Regions from separate parts of the Priestia sp. JV24 genome, predicted to be linked through region 1. Evidence: riboswitches for the same ligand, from Rfam matches in the RefSeq annotation. Region 1 holds a riboswitch; each other region holds the start of a gene.
What was found. A riboswitch is a leader RNA that binds a small molecule or an ion and turns the genes downstream of it on or off. The one in region 1 is predicted to bind cobalamin.
Positions count from the first base shown of each region.

Region 2: it holds a riboswitch for cobalamin, as region 1 does, so the genes downstream of both, OK414_RS01430 (sodium:proton antiporter) here and OK414_RS13750 ((2Fe-2S) ferredoxin domain-containing protein) in region 1, are expected to answer to the same signal.
Region 3: it holds a riboswitch for cobalamin, as region 1 does, so the genes downstream of both, OK414_RS10160 (ABC transporter substrate-binding protein) here and OK414_RS13750 ((2Fe-2S) ferredoxin domain-containing protein) in region 1, are expected to answer to the same signal.
Region 4: it holds a riboswitch for cobalamin, as region 1 does, so the genes downstream of both, OK414_RS25520 (ribonucleoside-diphosphate reductase subunit alpha) here and OK414_RS13750 ((2Fe-2S) ferredoxin domain-containing protein) in region 1, are expected to answer to the same signal.

Region 1 is NZ_JAPCIN010000016.1:247,502-253,118, reverse strand. It holds gene brnQ (branched-chain amino acid transport system II carrier protein) at 1-345, opposite strand, end outside; gene OK414_RS13765 (cation:dicarboxylate symporter family transporter) at 732-2,003, shown strand; gene OK414_RS13760 (M42 family metallopeptidase) at 2,112-3,149, shown strand; gene OK414_RS13755 (hypothetical protein) at 3,500-3,658, shown strand; cobalamin riboswitch at 3,806-3,985, shown strand; cobalamin riboswitch at 4,103-4,283, shown strand; gene OK414_RS13750 ((2Fe-2S) ferredoxin domain-containing protein) at 4,385-4,765, shown strand; gene cobJ (precorrin-3B C(17)-methyltransferase) at 4,779-5,617, shown strand, end outside.
Region 2 is NZ_JAPCIN010000007.1:61,770-67,386, forward strand. It holds gene OK414_RS01405 (DUF418 domain-containing protein) at 1-279, shown strand, start outside; gene OK414_RS01410 (ABC transporter permease) at 315-998, shown strand; gene OK414_RS01415 (ATP-binding cassette domain-containing protein) at 1,000-1,932, shown strand; gene OK414_RS01420 (undecaprenyl-diphosphatase) at 2,078-2,671, shown strand; gene OK414_RS01425 (organic hydroperoxide resistance protein) at 2,824-3,243, shown strand; cobalamin riboswitch at 3,349-3,532, shown strand; gene OK414_RS01430 (sodium:proton antiporter) at 3,665-4,462, shown strand; gene OK414_RS01435 (M20 family metallopeptidase) at 4,692-5,617, shown strand, end outside.
Region 3 is NZ_JAPCIN010000015.1:163,803-169,419, forward strand. It holds gene OK414_RS10145 (class I SAM-dependent methyltransferase) at 1-366, shown strand, start outside; gene OK414_RS10150 (YpjP family protein) at 747-1,349, shown strand; gene OK414_RS10155 (thioredoxin family protein) at 1,538-1,852, shown strand; cobalamin riboswitch at 1,944-2,077, shown strand; gene OK414_RS10160 (ABC transporter substrate-binding protein) at 2,335-3,294, shown strand; gene OK414_RS10165 (adenosylcobinamide amidohydrolase) at 3,383-3,991, shown strand; gene cbiB (adenosylcobinamide-phosphate synthase CbiB) at 3,996-4,982, shown strand; gene cobD (threonine-phosphate decarboxylase CobD) at 4,957-5,617, shown strand, end outside.
Region 4 is NZ_JAPCIN010000023.1:825,980-831,596, forward strand. It holds gene OK414_RS25520 (ribonucleoside-diphosphate reductase subunit alpha) at 1-1,386, opposite strand, end outside; cobalamin riboswitch at 1,519-1,705, opposite strand; gene menC (o-succinylbenzoate synthase) at 1,985-3,088, opposite strand; gene OK414_RS25530 (o-succinylbenzoate--CoA ligase) at 3,092-4,555, opposite strand; gene menB (1,4-dihydroxy-2-naphthoyl-CoA synthase) at 4,638-5,456, opposite strand; gene menH (2-succinyl-6-hydroxy-2,4-cyclohexadiene-1-carboxylate synthase) at 5,473-5,617, opposite strand, start outside.

The sequences.
Region 1 (5,617 bases):
AAAAGGCTTAACGCCAATTTCGAACGAAACGCTTCCCGTTCTTGGCATCGCAAAAAGCGGTCCGATTGCCAAGTATAAAATCGTAGTAAAGATAATACCGAAAGCTGGGTGTACGCGACTAGCTAAAGACTGCAAATCCTCTTTTCCGGAAAAACCAAATGCGAGAACGCCTAGAAGAGGCAGACCTACACCCGTTACTAAAAATCCAGCGTTTGCTGACCAAATATTGCTTCCAGCAGACTGACCTAACATTGCAGGGAAGATTAAATTACCTGCACCGAAGAATAGGGCAAAAAGCATAAAGCCAATAACCACTATAAATGAAAAAGGAACTTTGTTTGACACGTTAAAACCTCCAAAATTATAAATGCTTTTTATTATCGTGTTGAATAATTAAAATTTTCAGAATTTTATATTCGAATAATAAAAATAAACATGTATCGTATTATACTAACCTAAAATGCATATTTCAATATAAAATTTTATTTTTTTAATTTATTCGCTGAAATAGCAAAAATAGAAAAATACTTAGCAAAAAAATCTCAATATACAACAATTATTTGATATGATAAAACAGAACCGTGGCTTTTAAAAATTCGCATGTGCGGCCTTACATCCTTTTAGTAAAGAACTGTTTACATAAGGTGCTGTAAGGATGTATATTTATACACGGTTCGCGGAACCGCATATGCTCGATGGATGAAAGTCAACTGTGCGAAAGGAGCAAGAAAGTGAAAAGGTTAGGTCTAGCAACTCAGATTCTAATTGGACTGATTTTAGGCGTAGCTGTAGGTGCAATTTTTTATGGAAGCGATACAGCCATTTCTATTTTACAGCCGGTTGGAGACATATTTATTCATTTAATTAAGATGATTGTCGTACCGATTGTGATTTCAGCATTAATCGTAGCGGTCGCAGGAGTAGGCGATATCAAAAAATTAGGTAAGCTTGGCGGAAAAACAATTCTTTATTTTGAAATTGTTACAACTATTGCTATTGTAGTGGGGATTATTGCCGCGAACTTATTCCACCCTGGTGCAGGGGTTGATATGGGACATATTGAAAAAAGCGATATTTCTCAATATGAGGCAACGGCAAAAACGTCTGAAAGTACAGGGATTGCTCAAGAGCTTCTTCATATTGTTCCGACAAACGTCTTTCAATCCGTAGCAGAAGGCGATCTTTTACCAATCATTTTATTTTCCGTACTGTTTGGTGTAGGCGTAGCTTCGATTGGAGAGAGAGGAAAACCTGTTTTAGCCTTTTTTGAAGGCGTCTTGGATGCAATGTTTTGGGTAACTAATTTGGTGATGAAATTTGCTCCAGTAGGTGTATTTGCACTTATTGGTGTTAATATTATAAAGTTTGGTGTCGGATCACTTATTCCATTAGGAAAATTAGTGTTCGCCGTTTACTTCACCATGATTTTCTTTGTGCTTGTGGTTCTTGGAATTATTGCTAAAATGGCTGGAACAAGCATGTTTACGCTGATAAAAGTGTTAAAAGATGAGCTGCTTCTTGCTTTTACAACGGCAAGTTCAGAAGCCGTTTTACCATCTCTTATCAAAAAGATGGAAGACTTCGGTTGTTCTAAATCGGTTACATCGTTTGTTATTCCAACAGGCTACACGTTTAACTTAGATGGTTCAACCATTTATCAGGCCCTGGCATCGCTATTTATTGCTCAAATGTACGGCATCGACCTTTCCATTATGGATCAAATTCAGCTCCTTCTTGTGCTAATGTTAACTTCAAAAGGAATGGCTGGTGTACCAGGGGCATCGTTTGTAGTTGTACTTGCTACACTTGAATCTATGGGCTTCCCTCTTGAAGGCATGGCATTTATTGCAGGAATTGACCGCATTCTTGATATGATGCGTACCACAGTTAACGTAGTAGGAAATGCTTTAGCTGCAATTGTGATGTCGAAGTCTGAAGGCGAATTTGATAAGCAAAAATCATTAAATTATACAAATGAATTAAAGAAATCAAACATAGCTTAAAACAAACAAGCCGGGCAGCTGCCCGGCTTGTTTTGTTTGGAGCTGCCTGTTATCTTTTTTGAAACATATGGTAAAATAAAAGAAATGAGAGACAAAGGAAGTGTCATAATGACGGAAACTGTTCAGTTAATTAAAAAGCTTGTTTCGATTCCCAGTCCTTCTGGAAATACAGAAAAGGTAATTTCATTTGTCGAAGACTATGTAAAAGAGCTAAATATTCAAACGTATCGCAATCGAAAAGGAGGCTTAGTCGCTACTATTCCCGGTAAAGATACAGATCACCACCGCATGCTGACGGCTCATGTCGATACATTAGGTGCTATGGTAAAAGAAATCAAACCGAGTGGACGTCTGAAAATCGACTTGATTGGAGGGTTTCGTTACAATTCTATTGAAGGAGAATATTGTGAAATTGAAACTTCATCAGGAGAAGTATTTACAGGAACCATCCTTATGCATCAAACATCTGTTCATGTGTATAAAGATGCAGGGAAAGCTGAGCGAAATCAAGAAAATATAGAAATTCGATTGGATGAAAAAGTACATAGCGCAGAAGATGTTCGCAGCCTTGGAATTGAAGTCGGCGACTTTGTTTCGTTTGATCCTCGTGTAGAAATAACAAAAAGCGGTTTTATTAAATCTCGTCATCTCGATGATAAAGCAAGCGTAGCTTTATTGCTTCAGCTCATGAAAACAATTCAAGAAGAACAGATCGAACTGCCATACACTACGCATTTTCTCATTTCAAATAACGAAGAAATTGGATACGGAGGAAATTCGAACATTACACCTCAAACAGTAGAATACTTAGCGGTTGATATGGGTGCTATGGGAGATGGACAATCTACCGATGAATACACCGTGTCTATTTGTGTAAAAGATTCAAGCGGCCCATATCATTACGGTTTGAGAAAGCATTTGGTGGAGCTAGCTAAGCAGCATGATATTCAGTACAAATTAGATATTTATCCGTTTTACGGGTCAGATGCTTCTGCTGCTATTCGTGCTGGACATGATATCGTACACGGCTTAATTGGTCCAGGAATTGATTCTTCTCATGCGTTTGAGAGAACGCATCAAGATTCATTAAACCATACGTATAAGCTTCTTTATCACTATGTGCAGTCGAACATGGTTCTGTTTTAAGAAAGGAATATTTAATTAGTGTATTTTTATGCAAAATAAAGAGAAGTACGGGATTGTGATGTCTGTACTTTCCTTTCCTAAAAAAGAAGCCGGCTGTCCGGCTTCTTTTTTTTAATAAATACTATATATTTTTTACTGGTGAAGCAACAGTTGGTTAAAAAGCACCTTTTTAAAGAGGTGTAATATTGCTTAAACCTTTTGTACATTTTGTTCATTTACAGAAGTTAAAATGTTTTTAAATTTTTAAAAGTTTCTTGTGACAAGTTTTGTAGAATGGGTTTTCAAAAGGAAATGGTTTCGGCATAATGTGGATATAACGATCCCTACAATAATCGGAGGCGAATCTTTTCATGTGGGTACTGACGGTATATGCTGGAAAAGAAATGAAAATGTTTGAATTTGAAACTGAAAAGCAGGCGAGAGAAGCTTTTGCCAAAACAAATGGCTGTAAAGTTCTTTCAGAAGTGGTGTATTATAACGATCCTCATTTAACATTAGTAGCTATATAATGAAAAAACAAGAGCTGACTTTATGCTCTTGTTTTTTTTATAGATGCTTGTATCTTTCGAAAAGAATAGAGTTGAAATAAAAAAAAATGTACGCTATGATATGGTAGTTACTTCTATTATTCTGATAGTTTAAAAGGTTCATATATATCAAACAGCAACAACAAAGATGCCAAGAAGGCTTAATAGGGAAACTGGTGAAAGACCAGTACTGCCCCCGCAACTGTAAGTGTGGACGAACGAGTATAACCACTGTGGAAAAATCACGGGAAGGTTCTCAAGTAGAATGATACACAAGTCAGGAGACCTGTCTTTATTGTGAAGTTTCTATTTCTCCGGGGAGCGGGAAGGGAAACGTTGGCTTAAAGTGGCATTCGTGTACACTCTTATTCTGACGTTTTACCCGCTCGCATATTAGCGAAGCGGGTTTTTCTCATGTCGTAAAACTACATATCGTGCAAAAAAGGTGCGCAATGTTTACATTGTGTTAAATGGGAAGTCTGGTGTGAAGCCAGCGCGGTACCCGCCACTGTGAAGATGAGCTGATTGCATATGCCACTGTATTCGGGAAGGCGCAGTCAAGTGATGAATCGAAGTCAGGAAACCAGCCTTTCTTTAATGCGAAGCTTACCCTACGGGATATAGGTGGAAGTGCAAAAACTTAGTTTGAATTTTTCTGCGCCTCTATCATTGATAGAGGCGCTTTTTTTAGTAAAGGAGCGAATGAGTGTGACGACGTGGAACTTAAACGGAACAAAACATCACGTATTGATTTGTAATGGAAGCAGCTGTATGAGAAAAGGTGGAGAAGAAGCCACCCAAGCTATTCGAAATAAAGTGACGGAACTGGATTTGGATGAAACGGTTCATACAACGCGTACACGCTGTAACGGACGATGTAAAGATGCTCCTGTAGCTATTGTGTATCCTTCAGGAGATTGGTACAAGCAGGTCACTGAAACCGTGGCTCACCGGATTGTCGAAGAACATTTAGCAGGAGGCTGCAGTATAAAGGAATCGATTATTTATGAATATGATCAAAATGGTTTCGTTTCCCCGGAAAACAGTGACTCCATAGAAGGAATTGATAAAGTAAAAAGTAACGCATAAAGGAGGAGCTAGCATGAAAGGTAAACTGTTAGTTATCGGATTTGGGCCGGGAAGCTTTGAACATATTACACAGCGAGCAAGAGAAGCCATTCAAGAAAGTGATATGATCATCGGTTACAAAACCTATGTGGAATTAATTCAAGGACTGTTAACGAATCAGCAAATTATTAGTACGGGAATGACCGAAGAAGTAAGCCGTGCACAAGAAGCTGTAAAGCAAGCTGAAGCAGGAAAAACCGTGGCTGTCATTTCAAGCGGAGATGCAGGAGTATATGGAATGGCAGGCCTTGTGTATGAAGTGTTGATTGAAAAAGGTTGGAAAAAAGAAACGGGCGTAGAGCTGGAAGTAATTCCTGGCATTTCGGCTATTAATTCATGCGCATCCCTCCTTGGAGCGCCCGTGATGCATGATGCTTGTACAATTAGTTTAAGTGACCACCTTACGCCATGGGAACTAATCGAAAAAAGAATCGAAGCAGCTGCACAAGCAGATTTCGTAGTGGCTTTTTACAATCCAAAAAGCGGAAGACGAACAAGACAAATTGTTGAAGCACAGAGGATTCTATTAAAGTACCGTTCTCCTGATACGCCTGTTGGTCTTGTGAAAAGCGCTTATCGTCACCGTGAAGAAGTCGTAATGACCAACTTAAAAGACATGTTAAATCATGAAATTGGCATGCTGACTACCGTTGTTGTCGGGAATTCATCTACGTTTTTTTACGACGATTTAATGATTACACCGCGCGGATATCAGCGGAAATATACCCTTAACCAAACGGAGCAGCCGCTAAGACCGCATCAGCGACTTCGAAAAGAAGCGGAACCGTGGGCTCTCGATCAAGAAGAGACTGT
Region 2 (5,617 bases), on a different contig from region 1:
ATATCGCTTAGTAATTATTTAATGCAAACGGTCATATGCACGACGATTTTTTACGGTTATGGATTAGGTTATTTCGGAAAGCTCGGCATGATTGCAGGGATTTTTGTCTGTATAGGTATTTACGGAATTCAGCTTATCGGCAGCTATATGTACGTACAAAAATTTCAAACTGGACCGGTGGAGAAGCTACTGCGTATATGGACAAATTTTTCTTGGAGTGGAAAGCCCAAAGAAAAAAAAGCTTTACCGGCGGAAGTAAATCATCCTTTTGTTGGATGATAGCAGTCAAACTTATTTAAAAGGAGATTTTGGAAATGTGGGCTATTAGTTTAAAAGAGTTTCAAAGCTTATTTAAAAGTATTAAATCAATTATCGTTATCTTAATCGTATGCGGTGCTTCCTATGGAATAGCCCATATAGTTAGTCAACTTGGAGGTCAACTGACGAGTGCACAGATTCAAGATGGAGCCAACGGGGGAATTTTGGTGATGCTTCTCGGGTTCGGACCTTTATTTATTTCAAGTCTTTCTCATAATGTTATTAATCAAGAAATTAAGACAAGAACAGCAAGGTTTTTAGTTACCAAAACATCAAGAGAGCGTATTGTACTAGGGAAATTCTTAGGTATTTGCTGTTTCTGGCTTGTTTGTATCTCTATTTCATTTCTACTGATTGCGTTTATTTCGCATCATTTTTCTTTTTATATATTTTTAGAGTGCCTGCTATTCACCGTTTGTATCATTTCATTTGTTTTAATGCTTTCAGCTTTAATGCCAAGCCCAACTCATACTATGTTTTTATCAATTATTTTATCGTTTGTTCTACCGGTACTGAGCGTGTGGAGCATATTTTCATCAAAAGCGTACATTGCATGGTTTAAGTATGTGACACCCTACTACTATTTAAAGCTGGAGAAAGGGTATCTAACAGTTCTTCTTATTTTTGCAGCACTTTGTTTATGTACGGCACTTTGGAGTTTTAAAAGGAGAGAAGTATAATATGTATGCTATTGAAACAAGTAAATTAACTAAAAAATATGGATCTAAAACAGTTGTTAACGGTATTAATTTACAGGTATCACAAGGGGAAATTTACGGATTTTTAGGAAGAAACGGAGCAGGAAAGTCTACATTTATTAATATGCTTACCGGCGTTTCATTTCCTTCAGCAGGAGAATTTACGCTGCTGGGACAGAGTGATATTGATTTAGAGCTTCAGAAGAAAATAGGTGTGCTTCCTGACTATGCTAACTTTTATGATGAGATGACAGCGCTCAATCATTTGCGCTATTTTTTAAAGGTAAACGGCCATCGTTTTTCGAAAGAATACTGTAGTAATGTACTGAAGAAAGTAGGACTAGAAGGACATGAGCATCAGAAAGTTGGAAAGTTTTCATTTGGAATGAAAAAGAAGTTAGGAATTGCTCAAGCAATTGTAGCAGACCCAGATCTTATCTTTTTAGATGAACCAACTTCTGGAGTAGACGTTGAATCTGCTCTCCACATTCATGAACTAATAAGAGAACTCCAAAATCAAGGCAAGACAATTTTTATGACGTCTCATAATTTAAATGAAGTTGAGAAGATTTGTACACGTGTAGCGATTATGAAAAATGGGGTCATTTTAATAGAAGGTACAATGGAAGAGCTGCGCTTTCAATATCAAGCGAAAAAAACGGTGATGATCAAACATGATCCTTATCCAAACAGTCACAAAGAATACATTCAACAGTTTTTCCGTACGTTGAGTCCCGAAGTTGAATACCATCACATGTACACAAAAGTGATGCTTCAAAAAGAAAGAAATATTCCTCTTATTATTCGCGAATTGATTCAATGCGGCATCGACATTTATCAAGTTCACGTCGAAGAACCTTCTTTAGAAGAGATCTTTTTGCAAAAAAATATTGTGGATCACTCACAGGTGAGTTAATAGGCGAAAGGCGTTGATTTACTACTGAGCTTGAGTACATTATTTATAAATACCAGTTAGGAAGCTTCTGACAAAAACATGTTCATTTTCTCAAGAAACTGATAAGATAGCTAATGACATTTAAAAATAAGAAAGGATTTCGATTATGTTATCAGCTATTAATTCAGTAGATTATACCATCTTCCACGCGGTGAATCAGTATGCCTCACACGTAAAGCCTCTAGATTCGCTGATGGTATTCTTTGCAGATTATGCCCAGTATGTACTTATCGTTTTACTCGGCTTGTTTTTACTTATTAATAAAAACGGCAGCCGTGTTGTAGCATTTCAAGCTTTGTGTGCTTGTGCAACAGGAGTCATTATCAATAAAGTGATTAGTTTATTTGCTTATCGAGATCGTCCGTTTATCTCTCACCACGTGAATCAGCTCATTGATCACGCCGCGAATTCTTCATTTCCAAGCGATCATGCTACATCTGCATTAGTTATCACTTTTACCATTTGGCTGCATTTCAAACGCTCAGGACGCATGTGGGTTATAATAGGTGCACTTATTGCATTTTCACGCGTATGGGTTGGCGTTCACTATCCATTCGATGTGTTAACAGGAGCTATTTTAGGATGCGTGCTGGCGCTGTTTATTCATTATGTTATTTTTAATACGAAAATCATGAGAGCTATTACCAATCTGTCTATTTTTCGAAAATCAGCTTATGACAGGCAGTCTCAATATTATTAAGAAAAAGTCGCACATATGCGGCTTTTTTTATTGGGAAATTTTTAATGTATTTAATACTTGTTTTTTAAAATTAAATTGTGTACAATTAAATCACAGAAACGATAAATGAAAAACTTTTAATACAATTACTAAAAAAGAGGAGAGATTTATACATGAAAGCTTTATATGAAACAACAGTTGTTAACACAGGTGGAAGAACAGGAGAAGTTCACTCTTTAGATAACATCTTTAACTTAGACGTGGCAACACCGCCAGCGCTTGGTGGAGAAGCAACAACAGCAACAAACCCAGAGCAGCTATTTGCAGCTGGATACAGTGCTTGTTTCAACAGCGCGTTAGAATTTATGTTGAAAAAACATAACGTAGAAATCAAAAGAAGTGAAGTGAAAGCTACTGTTCAGCTGCTTCCTGATAAAGCTGATCAAGGAGTAAAAATTGGAGTAGCGCTTGAAGCTCATATCGAAGGCTTAGATTTAGAAACAGCTAAAAAATATGTAGACCTAGCCCATTCATACTGCCCGTATTCAAAAGCAATCAGCGGTAACGTAGACGTAATGGTAGAAGTAGTTTAATTGCTTTAAAAAGCCCTGCTAAGCATGTAAAGTTTAGCAGGGCTTTTCTATTTGAATTTTCTCTATTCATTTGTAAGCGGTACTAGTATAATGAAGAAGAAAATGAATTATTCGCACAGTTTAGGTGCTCTTACATAGCGTAAGAGGTAACAGGGAATCGAGTGCAAATCTCGAGCGGTCCAGCCACTGTAAGCAGGGAGTTTTCTATCTTATCGTCACTCAAAACGGGGAAGGCGGTAGAAAATGATGATCTCAAGCCAGGAGACCTACCTATTCTGTACACTTGACTCTTCTAGGAAAGAGGCGGTGTATCAAGGTACGCAGTGAGCAATTGCTGTTTATTTTCATATGCCGACACATCCTCAATTTCTATAGAATTGAGGCTTTTTTACGTTTTATTTTAAAAAAAGGAGTGTAGGAAATGGAAGGTTTATCAGTTTTTTTACTTGTCTTTTTATTAGGAATCAGGCACGGATTGGATGCAGATCACTTAGCTTTTATTGATGGCCAGACTCGATATAATTGGCGAATGGGCAGCCGTTTTGCCCCGTGGGTCGGAACGCTGTTTTCACTAGGTCACGGAGGAATGGTGGCCGTCACGGCCGGGATGCTGGGCGTGATGATGAAGAATTTTACGTTTCCATCGTATTTCGATCATTTTGCATCTTGGGTATCCATTATCTCTCTCTTTCTAATCGGGACATTAAACACATATCATTTGCTTCGAACCAAAAATAAAGAGGAAGAGTTTCAGCTGAGCGGGTTAAAAGGGAAGTTTATTCCGAAAATCGCAAAAGGAACAACGAATCCTTTTTTAATTATTCTTGTAGGAGCATTGTTCGCTTTAGCAGCCGAAACGGTCAGTCAAACGGCCGTGTGGTCTCTAGCTGTAGGGAACGCAGGCAAGTATACGCCGCTTTTGTTGGGACTAGTGTTTATGTTTGGTATGATGCTAACAGATACAATCGATTCATTGATTGTACATAAAATGGTGAATGAATCGAGTAAATTTGGACAATCTGCTTCTCGCTTGATGGGCTGGGTTATTGTTGTCCTCGCGTATGGTGTGTCGTTCTATTTAGCATTCACTTTCTTTAACCCATGGGCCGAAGTAAACTTTGAAATGGTTGGCATTATTCTGTTTGTTTTTTTAGTGTCTATGTTTGTTTTTGTGAGTGTGAAGTCAAAAGGGAAAAATATTAAAATAAATGTCAATTAGTCAAACGAAAGCTTTAATCTGTTGAAGATTGAAGCTTTTTTGTATGAATTTGTTGAAGTTTATGGCTATTTTCGGTCGGTTATGAATAAGTTAAAGTATTATCTGTATTTAAAGGATGGAAAATTGTCTGAAAACCATTATAATTAAGGATAATTTAAGATCGTTATGTGAAACGTAGAACATAGTTATACGTACGATAAATAAAAGCATTTAATGCAAGCAGCAGGGGTTGTTTGGAGGAGGAATTGATTTGAGTCAGGTAATGGTAGAACAAAGTGTATTTAGTTATTTAAAAGAACACGAACAAGAGATGCTTGAAGATTTAGTCGGATTTGTGAAAAAAGAATCACCGTCCTACAGCAAAGAGCTAGTAGATCAGTGTGGAATGTATTTAACGCAGCTATTTCAAAAGCGTTTAGGGGTAGGGTACGAAATCATAGAAGAAAAAGAAGTAGGAAACCATTTGAAATTTACGATTGGAGAAGGAGAAAAGCAGCTTTTAATTATCGGTCACTTTGACACGGTATGGGAAAAGGGAAGGCTGAGTCTAAGAACAGAGGGAAACAAGCTGTACGGTCCGGGAATTTTAGACATGAAAGGCGGCATTGTCCAATCTATATGGGCGATTAAAGCGATTCAAGAGCTTGGCTTATCGCTCGATAAAAAAATTGTGTTTTTCTGCAATTCGGATGAAGAGATTGGGTCAATTTCTTCTAAAAAATACATTGAAGAAGAAGCACAAAGAAGTGAAGCAGTGCTAGTAGCGGAACCGGCGGTGGCGGGTTCAGGTGCGTTAAAAACGTCGCGCAAAGGAGCGGGGATTTTCACCGTAAAAGTATGGGGACGAGCAGCACACGCGGGTAATCACCACAAAGAAGGAATCAATGCGATTGAAGAGCTGGCGCGCCAAGTGATTTTTCTGCAGAGCTTAACTGATTATGAAAAAGGTACAACGGTAAACGTTGGGACGTTTACCGGCGGCAGCGGTACAAATGTAGTGCCGGAATATGCAGAAGCGCACGTGGATTTACGTGTTTCTACAGAAGAAGAAGCAAAACGCATGACGGATATTATTTTGAATTTAACACCCATTTTAAAAGGGATTAAGCTCGAAGTAACGGGAGGTATGAATCGTCCTCCGATGGTCAAGTCTAA
Region 3 (5,617 bases), on a different contig from region 1:
CAAGGACTCTTAAATTGGGAAAGTGACGTACAAGAGTTGAATGATGCAATGAAGCGTATAAACGTGGTTCATCAAAATTTTGAATCGTTTTTGGCGTGTTGTGAAGATAATTCTTTTGATGTTGTCTACTTTGATCCTATGTTTCAAGAGCAAATTGAGGAATCGAATGGAATTAACGGTATTAAAGCAATAGCACTGTATACCACGCTGACGCCCATGGCTATACAAGAAGCAAAAAGAGTAGCCAAACAAAAGGTCGTGCTAAAAGATCATTGGAAAAGCAGTCGTTTTGAAGAGCATGGATTTACCGTGCAAAAACGAAAAACATCAAAATTTCATTACGGGACAATTGATATACAAAAATAAACAAAAAAGTAAAAAGAATCACGCTCATTGAAAAGACTTCCAAAACCTTTTAGGAATTAAAAAGTTTTGGAAGTTTTTTTTGTGAATTTCATCTAAAGTTCATAAAAGTATGATATATTTTTGAACATAAAAATACTTTTGTGTTTAAGCATCCAGCAAAAAAGGAATATCTTGTATAGGTTTCCGCTCGGTGTGACAACCTCAAACAGAAGAAGGAAGGTGCTAACTAAAAAGTTGTCGAATGCCCGTAGACAGCATAAATGAATAAGCAAATATAGGTAAAAAATTAATAAGTATGTTACAATACCTAGTGAGTTATGACAATGAATTTTACGATATGAAAAGACCATATGGGAAAAGATGAGAAAGGAAAGATACGAATGCCTAGATGGATAAAAAGAATGCTAGTTGTATTTATTACAGTATTTACATTTGGGCTTGTCACTCCACCAGAATATTTATACGTTGATGATGCAAAAGCGGACAAGCAACATAAAGCAGGGTATGTAAGAGAAACAACTCCTGTCACAGCTGTTATAGAAGATATTCATTTGCCATATGAAGAACCAAAATATGAAGACGTTTCATCATTTGTTACGTATGCAATGGAATCAGCTGAAAAACAGTCAGTGGAAAAATTCGGAACAAAAATTGGACCTGTCATTGAAGATGAATTTCGTCAAGCAGTGTTACCTAAAATTGAAGAAGTGCTGACCGACATTGGCACTGAACGTGAACAGTCAATTCAGAATCTCGAGATAAGCGAGCATCCTGCTGCTGGCTACGGTGAAAAGATTTTCCATGTATATGACCGGGAAACCGGTCAGGACTTAATACGATTTCATGTACGGCGTGAAAATCCTCCAAAAGATGGATACTGGTTTAATTTTCACTATCATGCGGCTGCAGATAATTTTCAGAAGCATTATGATTTAGGGAAAATTTATTGGAACCGAAACATGCCGCCTAAATGGTTTAGCTGATAATAGACACAACATTCTGCGATTTCGAAATGTTAGCTTTTTTAAGCTAGCATTTTTTTACGTCTAAAACCGTTAGGGTCTAAATAAGCTGAAACATTAGCACAACGATAAAAAAATCGTTTATAATGAAGTCAGACTTCTTACCATAGAATAGTGAGAAGGAACGAATAGATGCTGGAGGTAACACAATGAAACAATTTACGGAAGAAAAACAATTTCGCGAACAAATTAAGAACGAAACACTAAGCGTTGGGATTTTTACGACAACGTGGTGTCCTGATTGCAAACGTTTGGATATGTTCATTGATGAAATCGTTGATGAAAATACAGATAAAGCATGGTTTAAAATTGACAAGGATGAGTTTGAAGAACTTTCTGCTGAAAACAATGTAATGGGTATTCCTTCTCTTCTTGTATATAAAAACGGTGAAAAAATTGCACACTTGCACAGTGCAAATGCTAAAACGCCTGAAGCGGTCCGTGAATTTTTAGCAACTCTTTAATTCCTTAAGCTGCGAGAGCATTCTTGCAGCTTTTTTTTGTGAGAATGGCTATTTCCATTTTTCCATGAGTGGGGTATACTAGGACAAGTGAATAATCGTAAAGCAATAAGGTCTCAATTTAAAGATTGAGTGAAAAGGGAAGTCTGGTGAAAAACCAGCGCGGTCCCGCCACTGTAAGCGCTTTGTGCGTAAGTCAGGAGACCTGCCTTATTGTTAGCTGTGAAACCTTCGAGGAAGGGTGAAGCAGGGTAATGAACATACATATCAAGTATAGTGAACGGATTCTTTTCCTGCTTATCTTGACGTTACCTGCTTTGCTTTCAATTGAAAGTAAAGCTTTTTTATTTTGAAGCTGCCGGCGAGCAGTATACATAGTCAAAGCGGAAAAACGGGATAGCGCTGCTTTTTGCATGATCATTTGCTTTTTCTTTAACGTGGAGGTTTCGTATTCACAATGAACAATATATAGGGGGAGTATTTAGATGAAAAAATGGCTTTCGTATTCCATTATTGCACTGTTAGTCATCGTACTTGCTGCATGCGGTGCAGGCAGCCAAAGCAACAGTGATAAAAAAACGAAGCAAGATACGGCACAAACGTCACAAGCTGCATTTCCAGTGAAGGTAAAAGACGCGCGTGATAAAGAAATTACGTTGAAAAAACAGCCTAAGAAAATTGTTTCCTTAATGCCAAGTAATACGGAAATTGTATATGCCCTTGGCCTTGAAAAAGAATTAGTCGGTGTTACAAGCAACGATGATTATCCTAAAAGCGTAAAGAAAAAAGCGCAGGTAGGAGATATGAACGTTAATGCGGAAAAAGTTATTGCTTTAAATCCTGATTTAGTGCTAGCACACGCTTCAAGTATGGGCGTTTCGGATGAAGTATTTAAACAAATTGAAAGTGCGGGTATTCCGGTATTTGTTGTAAAAGATTCAACAACGTTTGACACGGTTTATGATTCTATTACGCAAATCGGTAAATTAACAGGTAAAACAAAAGAAGCTAATCAAACAATTAAAGACATGAAAGAAAAAGTAGCTTCAATTGAGAAAAAAGCAAAAACGATTTCAAAAGAAGATCGTAAAAAAGTATGGATAGAGGTATCAGGAGCTCCTGAGATTTATACAACAGGAAAAGGTACGTTCATGAACGAAATGCTTACTATGATCGGTGCTGATAACGTAGCGGCTAGTGAAAAGGGTTGGGTTAAGTTTTCTGAAGAGCAAGTTGTTAAGTTAAACCCTGACGTTATTATCGCAACGTATGATGCAGATAAAAATGAGATTATGAAGCGTCCCGCTTGGAGCAGCATGACTGCTGTAAAAGAGGGTAACATCGAGAAGGTTGATCAAAACAAAATCAACCGCTTAGGACCTCGTATTGTAGATGGCTTAGAGGACTTAGCAAAAGCAGTATACCCTGAGGTGTACAATAAATAAGAAGAGGGACCATATTCCAGTTCGAATTGAAAAGGGGATTGGTCCCTTTTCACATCTTAAAATTGAAGAACGGCCTGAGCTTTTAATCATGAAAACCGAGACTTCTTATAAAACATACAGCTCAGGGGTTTTAGGAACAGGCATTACGGAAACGGACACCTTTTACAATCGATTTGTTCACAAAGACTATTATTCAGATACTCCTTCTTTGGAGTATGAGCAATATTTGATGAAAGAAAATGTGCGCCATGAGCAAATCGTAGGGTTAATGACAGCCGTTTGGTTAAAAGAAAGAGCGATTTACTGTTATGAAGGCTACGGAGTAAGAGTAGCTTCCGTGATAACGGCTGGAGTAGGAAACGCAGTAGATATTACAGCTGACGAAGCTGTCCCGTTCTATTCTTCTCCCGGTACAATTAATATGTTTTTTTTCGTGGAAGGTACGCTTACGGATGCAGCGTTTTTACAGCTTTTTATTGCGGCCACAGAAGCTAAAACAAAAACGCTGTCACAGCTGGGTGTCATAGATCCGGCTACAAAGACGATTGCTACGGGGACATCTACGGACAGCATCTCAGTTGCAGCGTCTCAGCAAGGACCATTATATGAATATGCAGGCTCTATGACCGCTTTAGGGCAAGCGGTAGCCAAGCTGGTGAAAATAAGCTTAGAGCAGGGACTTAAGGGAAAGAGGTGAAGAAATGAGTATTACACAAGCGATAATTGCACACATGACGGCCATGACGATTGCTTTACTAATTGACCGAATTATAGGCGATCCCGAAAATTGGCCGCATCCCGTTCGCTGGTTTGGCAAATGGATTTATTGGATAGATTCTAGATTAAATAAAGGTGCAGGAAGACGATTTAAAGGATTGCTTCTTGTGATAAGTATGGCTGTGCTCGCAGGAGTTGTTCCCTTTTTGTTCCTCCATGCTTTGTACGGAGTTCATTTTATAGCAGGTGTTTTAGTAGAGGGCGTAATGATTGCGACTACTATATCCACTCGTTCTTTAAGCGAAGCTGCCTATAAGGTACAAAAGCCGCTTCAGCTAGGAGATATGGAGAAAGCTAGATATGAAGTAAGTATGATTGTGGGACGAGATACAGATCGTTTGTCAGAAGGAGAAATTGCCAGAGCGACGGTAGAGACCGTGGCTGAAAATACAAGTGATGGTATTACAGCTCCGCTTTTTTATGCATTTATAGGAGGAGGAGCCCTAGCCTTTTTTTACCGAGCTATTAACACATGTGATTCGATGGTTGGGTACAAAAATGACCGCTACTTTCTGTTCGGCTACTTTAGTGCAAAAACCGATGACGTATTAAACTATATTCCAAGTCGGTTAACTGCAGTGGTGATGACGGCTGTTAATGTAGCAAAAAGCCAGTATTCTCTTGGGCATGTAACGAGTTTGATTAAGCGTGATGCTAAGAAGCATCCCAGCCCAAATAGCGGATACGGGGAAAGCGCAGTGGCTGCTCTGTTAGGTATTCAACTCGGCGGGCTTAATACATATAAAGGCATAGAATCTAATCGTGCAAAAATGGGTGAACCACTCATTCCTCTGCAAGCCGGTCATATTGAACAAGCTGTTTTCATTATGAAAAGGACGGTCTATGCTACGTGGTTATTATATCTTTTGTTAGGAGGAGTTATTAGTGCTATTACCTACACATGGAGCTAATCCTAATGTCTTTTTAAAAGCAATAGGGGCTGAGAATTTGTCGCATATAAAAGACTTTAGCGTGAATACAAATCCTTTAGGGGCTCCCCTTGTGCTTCACGAAAAGTGGAACGAATTCAAGGGTGCAGCGTTTAGTTATCCTGACCCTCAAGTAACGGAGCTGAAAAATAAACTTGCAGCTCATCATCATGTTTCAGCTGCTCAAGTGCTGCCTACAAATGGCGCCGCTGAAGCGTTTTTCCTTATTGCTTCGTTATTTTCAGGAGAGAAAGCAGGGATTGTACAGCCGACTTTCGTTGAATATGAACAGGCAAGTAAAGCTTATGGATGTGAAGTGACATACGTTCCTTTAGCTGAAGAAAATGGCTGGAGCTGGGATATAGAGTTGATTATGAGTATTCTTCCGGACATAAAAGTACTGTGGATTTGTCATCCAAATAATCCAACGGGCGTTATGTATAGTCATGAGGAATGGATGAAAGTAGTAAAAGCTGCTGCTCATCATGGTACATACTTAATGATTGATGAGGCATTTATTGATTTTGTCGAACATCAGCCTTCATTTGATTCTCTTATTCTGGATTATGAGCATATCATTGTTGTGCGTTCCATGACAAAGATGTTTAATATTGCCG
Region 4 (5,617 bases), on a different contig from region 1:
GTCTTCCGTAATTTCCTCTGTTACGACCGTTGTGCTTTGGTTTTGCGTAATTTCTGTACATAAGTTGCTGCAGTAGATCATGCCCTCGTGGCGGTTTTGATTAGCTCGGTTAACCGTATCACGATAAAACATATAAGGCGTTCCGGTTTCAAGCTGGGAAAGCATAATGCGCTTGAAGATTTCAATAGCAGGTACTGTTTCTCTTGAAAGCTGTTCATTATTTACACACTCAGCGTAACGAGTGCGGAACGAACCGCTGCCTTCTTCTTCATCATAAAAATCTTCTAACGAGTAGCCCATCAGCGTACGAACTTCGTGAGGATCGAATAAGTGCCAGTCTTCACGTGCCTCTACTTTTTCCATAAACAAATCTGGCAAACATACACCAGTGAATAAATCATGCGTGCGCTGACGTTCGTCACCATTGTTCAAACGCGCATCTAAGAATGAAAAGATGTCTTTGTGCCATACGTCTAAATATACGGCAATAGCTCCTTGGCGTTGACCTAGCTGATCGACACTTACAGCCGTATTATTTAGCTGTTTCATCCATGGAATTGTTCCTGATGATACGCCTTTAAAACCTTTTATATCACTTCCTCGGCTTCTAATATGACCGAGGTAGACACCAATTCCGCCTCCATTTTTACTAAGCGTGGCCAAATCTGTATTGCTATCATAAATACCGCGTAAGCTGTCATCAATCGTATCAATAAAGCAGCTAGATAGCTGTCCGTAGCTCTTTCCTGCGTTTGAAAGTGTTGGTGTGGCAACCGTCATATATAGACTAGAAAGCGCCCAATACGCTTCTTTTACTAATGCTGTTCGATTTTCTTTCTTTTCTTGAGACATCAGCGTCATAGCAATGATAAGAAAACGTTCTTGCGGTAATTCGTATACGCGCTTATCATGTGATGTCGCTAAATAGCGATCTGCTAATGTCAACAATCCAATGTATGTAAATAAACGATCGCGTTCAGGAATAATGACTGAAGCAATTTCATTAATTTCTTCTTCTGTATATGTTTTTAATAGCTGCTTATTATAAATGCCGATTTTTGTTAGTTCTTGAATAAGCTGATAAAACGAACCGTACTTCTCTTTTTTATCGTAACCTCGGTTGTCCGCTGCTTTTCGATATAGTTCGTTTAAGTAGACGTCTGCCGCTACGTACGTCCAATCGGGTTCTTCCATTGAAATACGCTCTAAGGCTGCCAAAATTAGGACGTTTGCAACCTTTTCGTCCGTCATATTTTCCTTTACTGTAACAGTTTGAATAACCTTTTCCTCATACAAAGAAAAATCAAGCTGCGTAAATTCTTTTTTTAAACGTTCAATATATGCAGTTAATTCATGTAGAATTGTAGGCTTTAATGTATTCACCATAAATATGGCTCCTCTCTTCACTTCAAAATAAAAAATCGCTCACCGTACCTCGGTGAGCGAATAGAACGAAGATAGAAGAAGACACTAAGTCTTTTCTCAATCCTCGCTCTACCCTCTCACCTCCCGAAGAAGATAAAACGACATAAAAAAGGCAGGTCTCCTGACTTATGCTTCTTTTTACTTTAAGGCCTTCCCATGATGTTTACTCACAGTGGATCTCCTTATTTCATCAGCATTCACAGTTGCGGGAACAGCTTTGGATTTTCACCAAATTCCCTTTTAAGTCTTTTTATCAGACACCTTTTTCACTGGAAAACACAAAATATAGTATTTTATTATAGATTTCAAAACAACATATTGTGTTATGTTATAAACACATTATATAGGACAACTTAGAAAACTATCAACCTATTTTCAAAAATAATTTTGTTTTTTACGATAAAACTCTTCGACTTTTTTCATCAAACTATTCCATCATAACATGTTTTGACACGCTTGATGGAACAATGTGCTCTTTTTAAAAAATTTGTCCTATTTTTCTACTAAACATTGACAACCTCAATAAAAAAACCGTTTTTCATCAAAAAACGGTTTTTAATTATTTGTATTCTTTTTCAAATGATTTGATTGTTTTGATAAACTTTTTATCAATATCGTATCCTATCCCCGGTTTTCCCTTCACCTTTATTACTCCGGCTTCTACCTCTACTTCGGGCTTAATAATATCTTTTTCCCAATAGCGAGACGACGCAGAAATATCACCTGGTATCGTGAAAGAAGGGAGTGTGGCAAGGGCGATGTTATGAGCTCGTGAAATCCCTGCTTCTAACATTCCTCCAACCCAAAGTCTTACACCATGCCGGACGCATAAATCATGAATTTGCTTTGCTACGGACATTCCGCCAACTCGCCCGATTTTCACATTGATAATCTTACAGCTTTCTTGTTCGATTGCATGACGTGCATCTTCACAGCTCACAATACTTTCATCTAAGCAAATTGGCGTCTTTATTTGCTTTTGTAACAATCGATGATCAAGGATATCATCAGAACTTAACGGCTGTTCGATCATCATTAAATTCAATTCATCTAGTTTCTTTAATGAATCACTATCGCTTAAAGTATAGGCTGAATTGGCATCAGCCATAAGAGGAATGCTTGGAAATTCATCTCGAATTTGTTTCAGTAGCTCATAGTCAGCACCCGGCTTAATTTTCACTTTAAAGCGCTTATAGCCATCTTTCATGTAAGTCTTTATTTGTTCTTTCATTACGGAAATGTCATTTAAGCCAACTACCACTCCAGCTTCTACAGCAGACCTTACTCCGCCAATTACTTCAGATAACGGCTTGTTTTGCCGCTTTGCATACAAATCCCATACAGCACAGTCCAAAGCTGCTTTAGCCATGTTATTTCGCTTTAGAGGTTTGAATAACTTTTGAACATCCTCTGGTTTTTGAAGCTGCTGATGAAGAAGCGAGGGAATTAAAAAATCGTCTAACATATGAAAACATGTCTGAATCGTTTCTTCCGTATACCAAGGAGATGAAAAAGCAACGACTTCTCCCCACCCTGTAAATCCTTGTTCATCTTCTACTTCAAGCAAAATCAATTCTCGATCCTGTACTGTACCATAGCTTGTTGAAAAAGGAGAAAGAAGCTTCATGTCAATTTTATAAAGATGTACTTTTTTTATAATCATCGATTAGCTCCTTTTCTGTATGAACGATGATAGCTTCCGGCGTATGATTTTATTAGAAGCTGTTCGCGGCAGCTCCTCTACTCGAACGAAATACTTTGGAAGTTTGTACTTTGCTAAAAATTGTTGAATGTGTAAAGATAATTCTTCATCTGAAACGTCTTCGTTTACAACAATACATGCAGCTGGAACTTGTCCCCATTTTTCATCACCTACTCCCGTTACACCGGCCTCTTTAACAGCGGGATGCTTCAACAAAACATTTTCAATTTCAGCTGGATATACATTTTCTCCACCTGAAATAATAAGGTCTGAACGTCTGTCTAACACATATAGAAAGCCTTCTTCATCCACTTTCCCGATATCTCCTGTATAGAACCAGCCTTGTTGAAGGGCTTTTTCAGTAGCTTCTGGTTTATTTAAATATCCTTTTGTAACATTTGGACCTTTAACAATGATTTCTCCTGCTTCGCTGGTCTCATTTCCTTTTTCATCTACAATTTTCATTGCACATGGAAATAATGGTTTACCTGCTGATCCCAGTTTTCGCAAACTATCTTCAGGTGAAAGCGTAACGAACTGTGAAGATGTTTCTGTCATTCCATACGTTTGATAAACAGGAATTTCTTTATTCACACAAGCCTCTAAAATAGTAAGCGGTGCAGGTCCTCCTCCTAAAAGCATGCATCGAAACGTATGCGGATATTTTCGTTCCCCTAACTCATCGAGCATGTTGGACAGCATGGAAGTGACAACCGAAATAATCGTTACCTCTTTGTTTTCAATTGCTTCATTTACTGCTCTTGCTTCAAACCGTTCTTCTAAAATGATTTTCATTCCGTAAAAGACGCTCCGCATTAAAATAGATAAGCCGCTAATATGAAACAAAGGAACCGCTATAAGCCAGCAGTCTTTTTCGTTTAATCCTAAATTAAGCGCTGAGCCAACGGAACTCCACCAGTGATTTCCATACGTCTGCAGCACTCCTTTTGGATGACCTGTTGTTCCGGACGTATACATAATGGTAAATGTCTCCTCGAGATTCCACGTTTTTTGAAAATCCGTTTCTGCTTCTGGAGAACTTTTTAAAGCAGGTAAAGTAAGCTGAGTAATGGAACTTTGGAATTCTCTCATTAAAAATGTTTCATCCGCAATAAGCAACGACACGTTTGCATCTGTTAGCTGATAATTAATTTCTTCGTTTGTCAAACGCGTGTTGACGAGCAGCAACCTTGCACCAATATAAGAAACCGCATGTAAAATCTCAATAAACTCCACTCTATTTTTCATGTATAAAGCAATGGTATCGTCTTGCTTTACACCGTTAAACGAAAGCTGCTGTGCTACTTTTTGAACACGTTTATGAAGCTCTTGAAACGTAAGAGACGTTTGGGATGTTTCTACCGCCACTCGATTTGGCGTCAAATATGCTCTTTGCATAAGCCCATTGGGAATCGTTTGGCTACTCATGAATTTCTCTCCTTTTTATACTGATTAACTAAATTAAATTGAAAAAACAGCCTGATGATAATCACCAAGCTGTTTCAGCTGTTTAAGGGAAACGTGGGAACTGTTGGAAGTCTGGATTGCGTTTTTCCTTAAATGCATCGCGACCTTCTTTTGCCTCATCGGTTGTGTAATAAAGAAGCGTTGCGTCACCCGCAAATTGCTGGATACCAGCTAAGCCATCCGTATCAGCATTAAATGCTGCTTTTAAGAAACGAAGAGCGGTTGGACTTTTTTCTAACATCTCTTCACACCATTGAATTGTTTCAGCTTCAAGCTGTTCTAATGGAACGACCGTGTTTACTAATCCCATGTCTAGTGCTTCTTGAGCGTTGTACTGACGGCATAAGAACCAGATCTCACGCGCTTTCTTATGACCTACGATGCGAGCTAAGTAACCAGAGCCATATCCTGCATCGAAGCTTCCAACTTTAGGACCTGTTTGTCCAAATACTGCGTTATCCGCTGCAATTGTTAAGTCACATACAACGTGAAGAACGTGGCCACCACCAATTGCATAGCCTGATACCATCGCAACAACCGGCTTTGGAATTACGCGAATTAAACGCTGTAAATCTAGAACGTTTAGACGTGGAATTTCATCTTCTCCTACATAGCCGCCGTGGCCGCGAACTCTTTGGTCTCCGCCTGAGCAAAATGCTTTATCTCCAGCACCTGCTAATACAATTACTCCAACGCTTGCATCGTCACGAGCATAAGCAAATGCATCGATCAATTCCATTACTGTTTTTGGACGGAATGCATTGTGCACTTCCGGACGGTTAATCGTAATTTTAGCGATTCCGTTATATGTTTCGTATAAAATGTCTTCATACTGACGTACTGATGTCCATTCAACTGTCATCTTTATTTCCTCCTAATTATGTAGTAGCTAAGAACTCACTTACTATTCTACCAAAAATCTCGGGTTGTTCCACGTGAATTGCATGGCCTGTCCCTAAAATAATTCTAGAAGTAGCATTTGGTATTAATGTTTGCATTTCTTTGGAAATTAAACAAAACTTT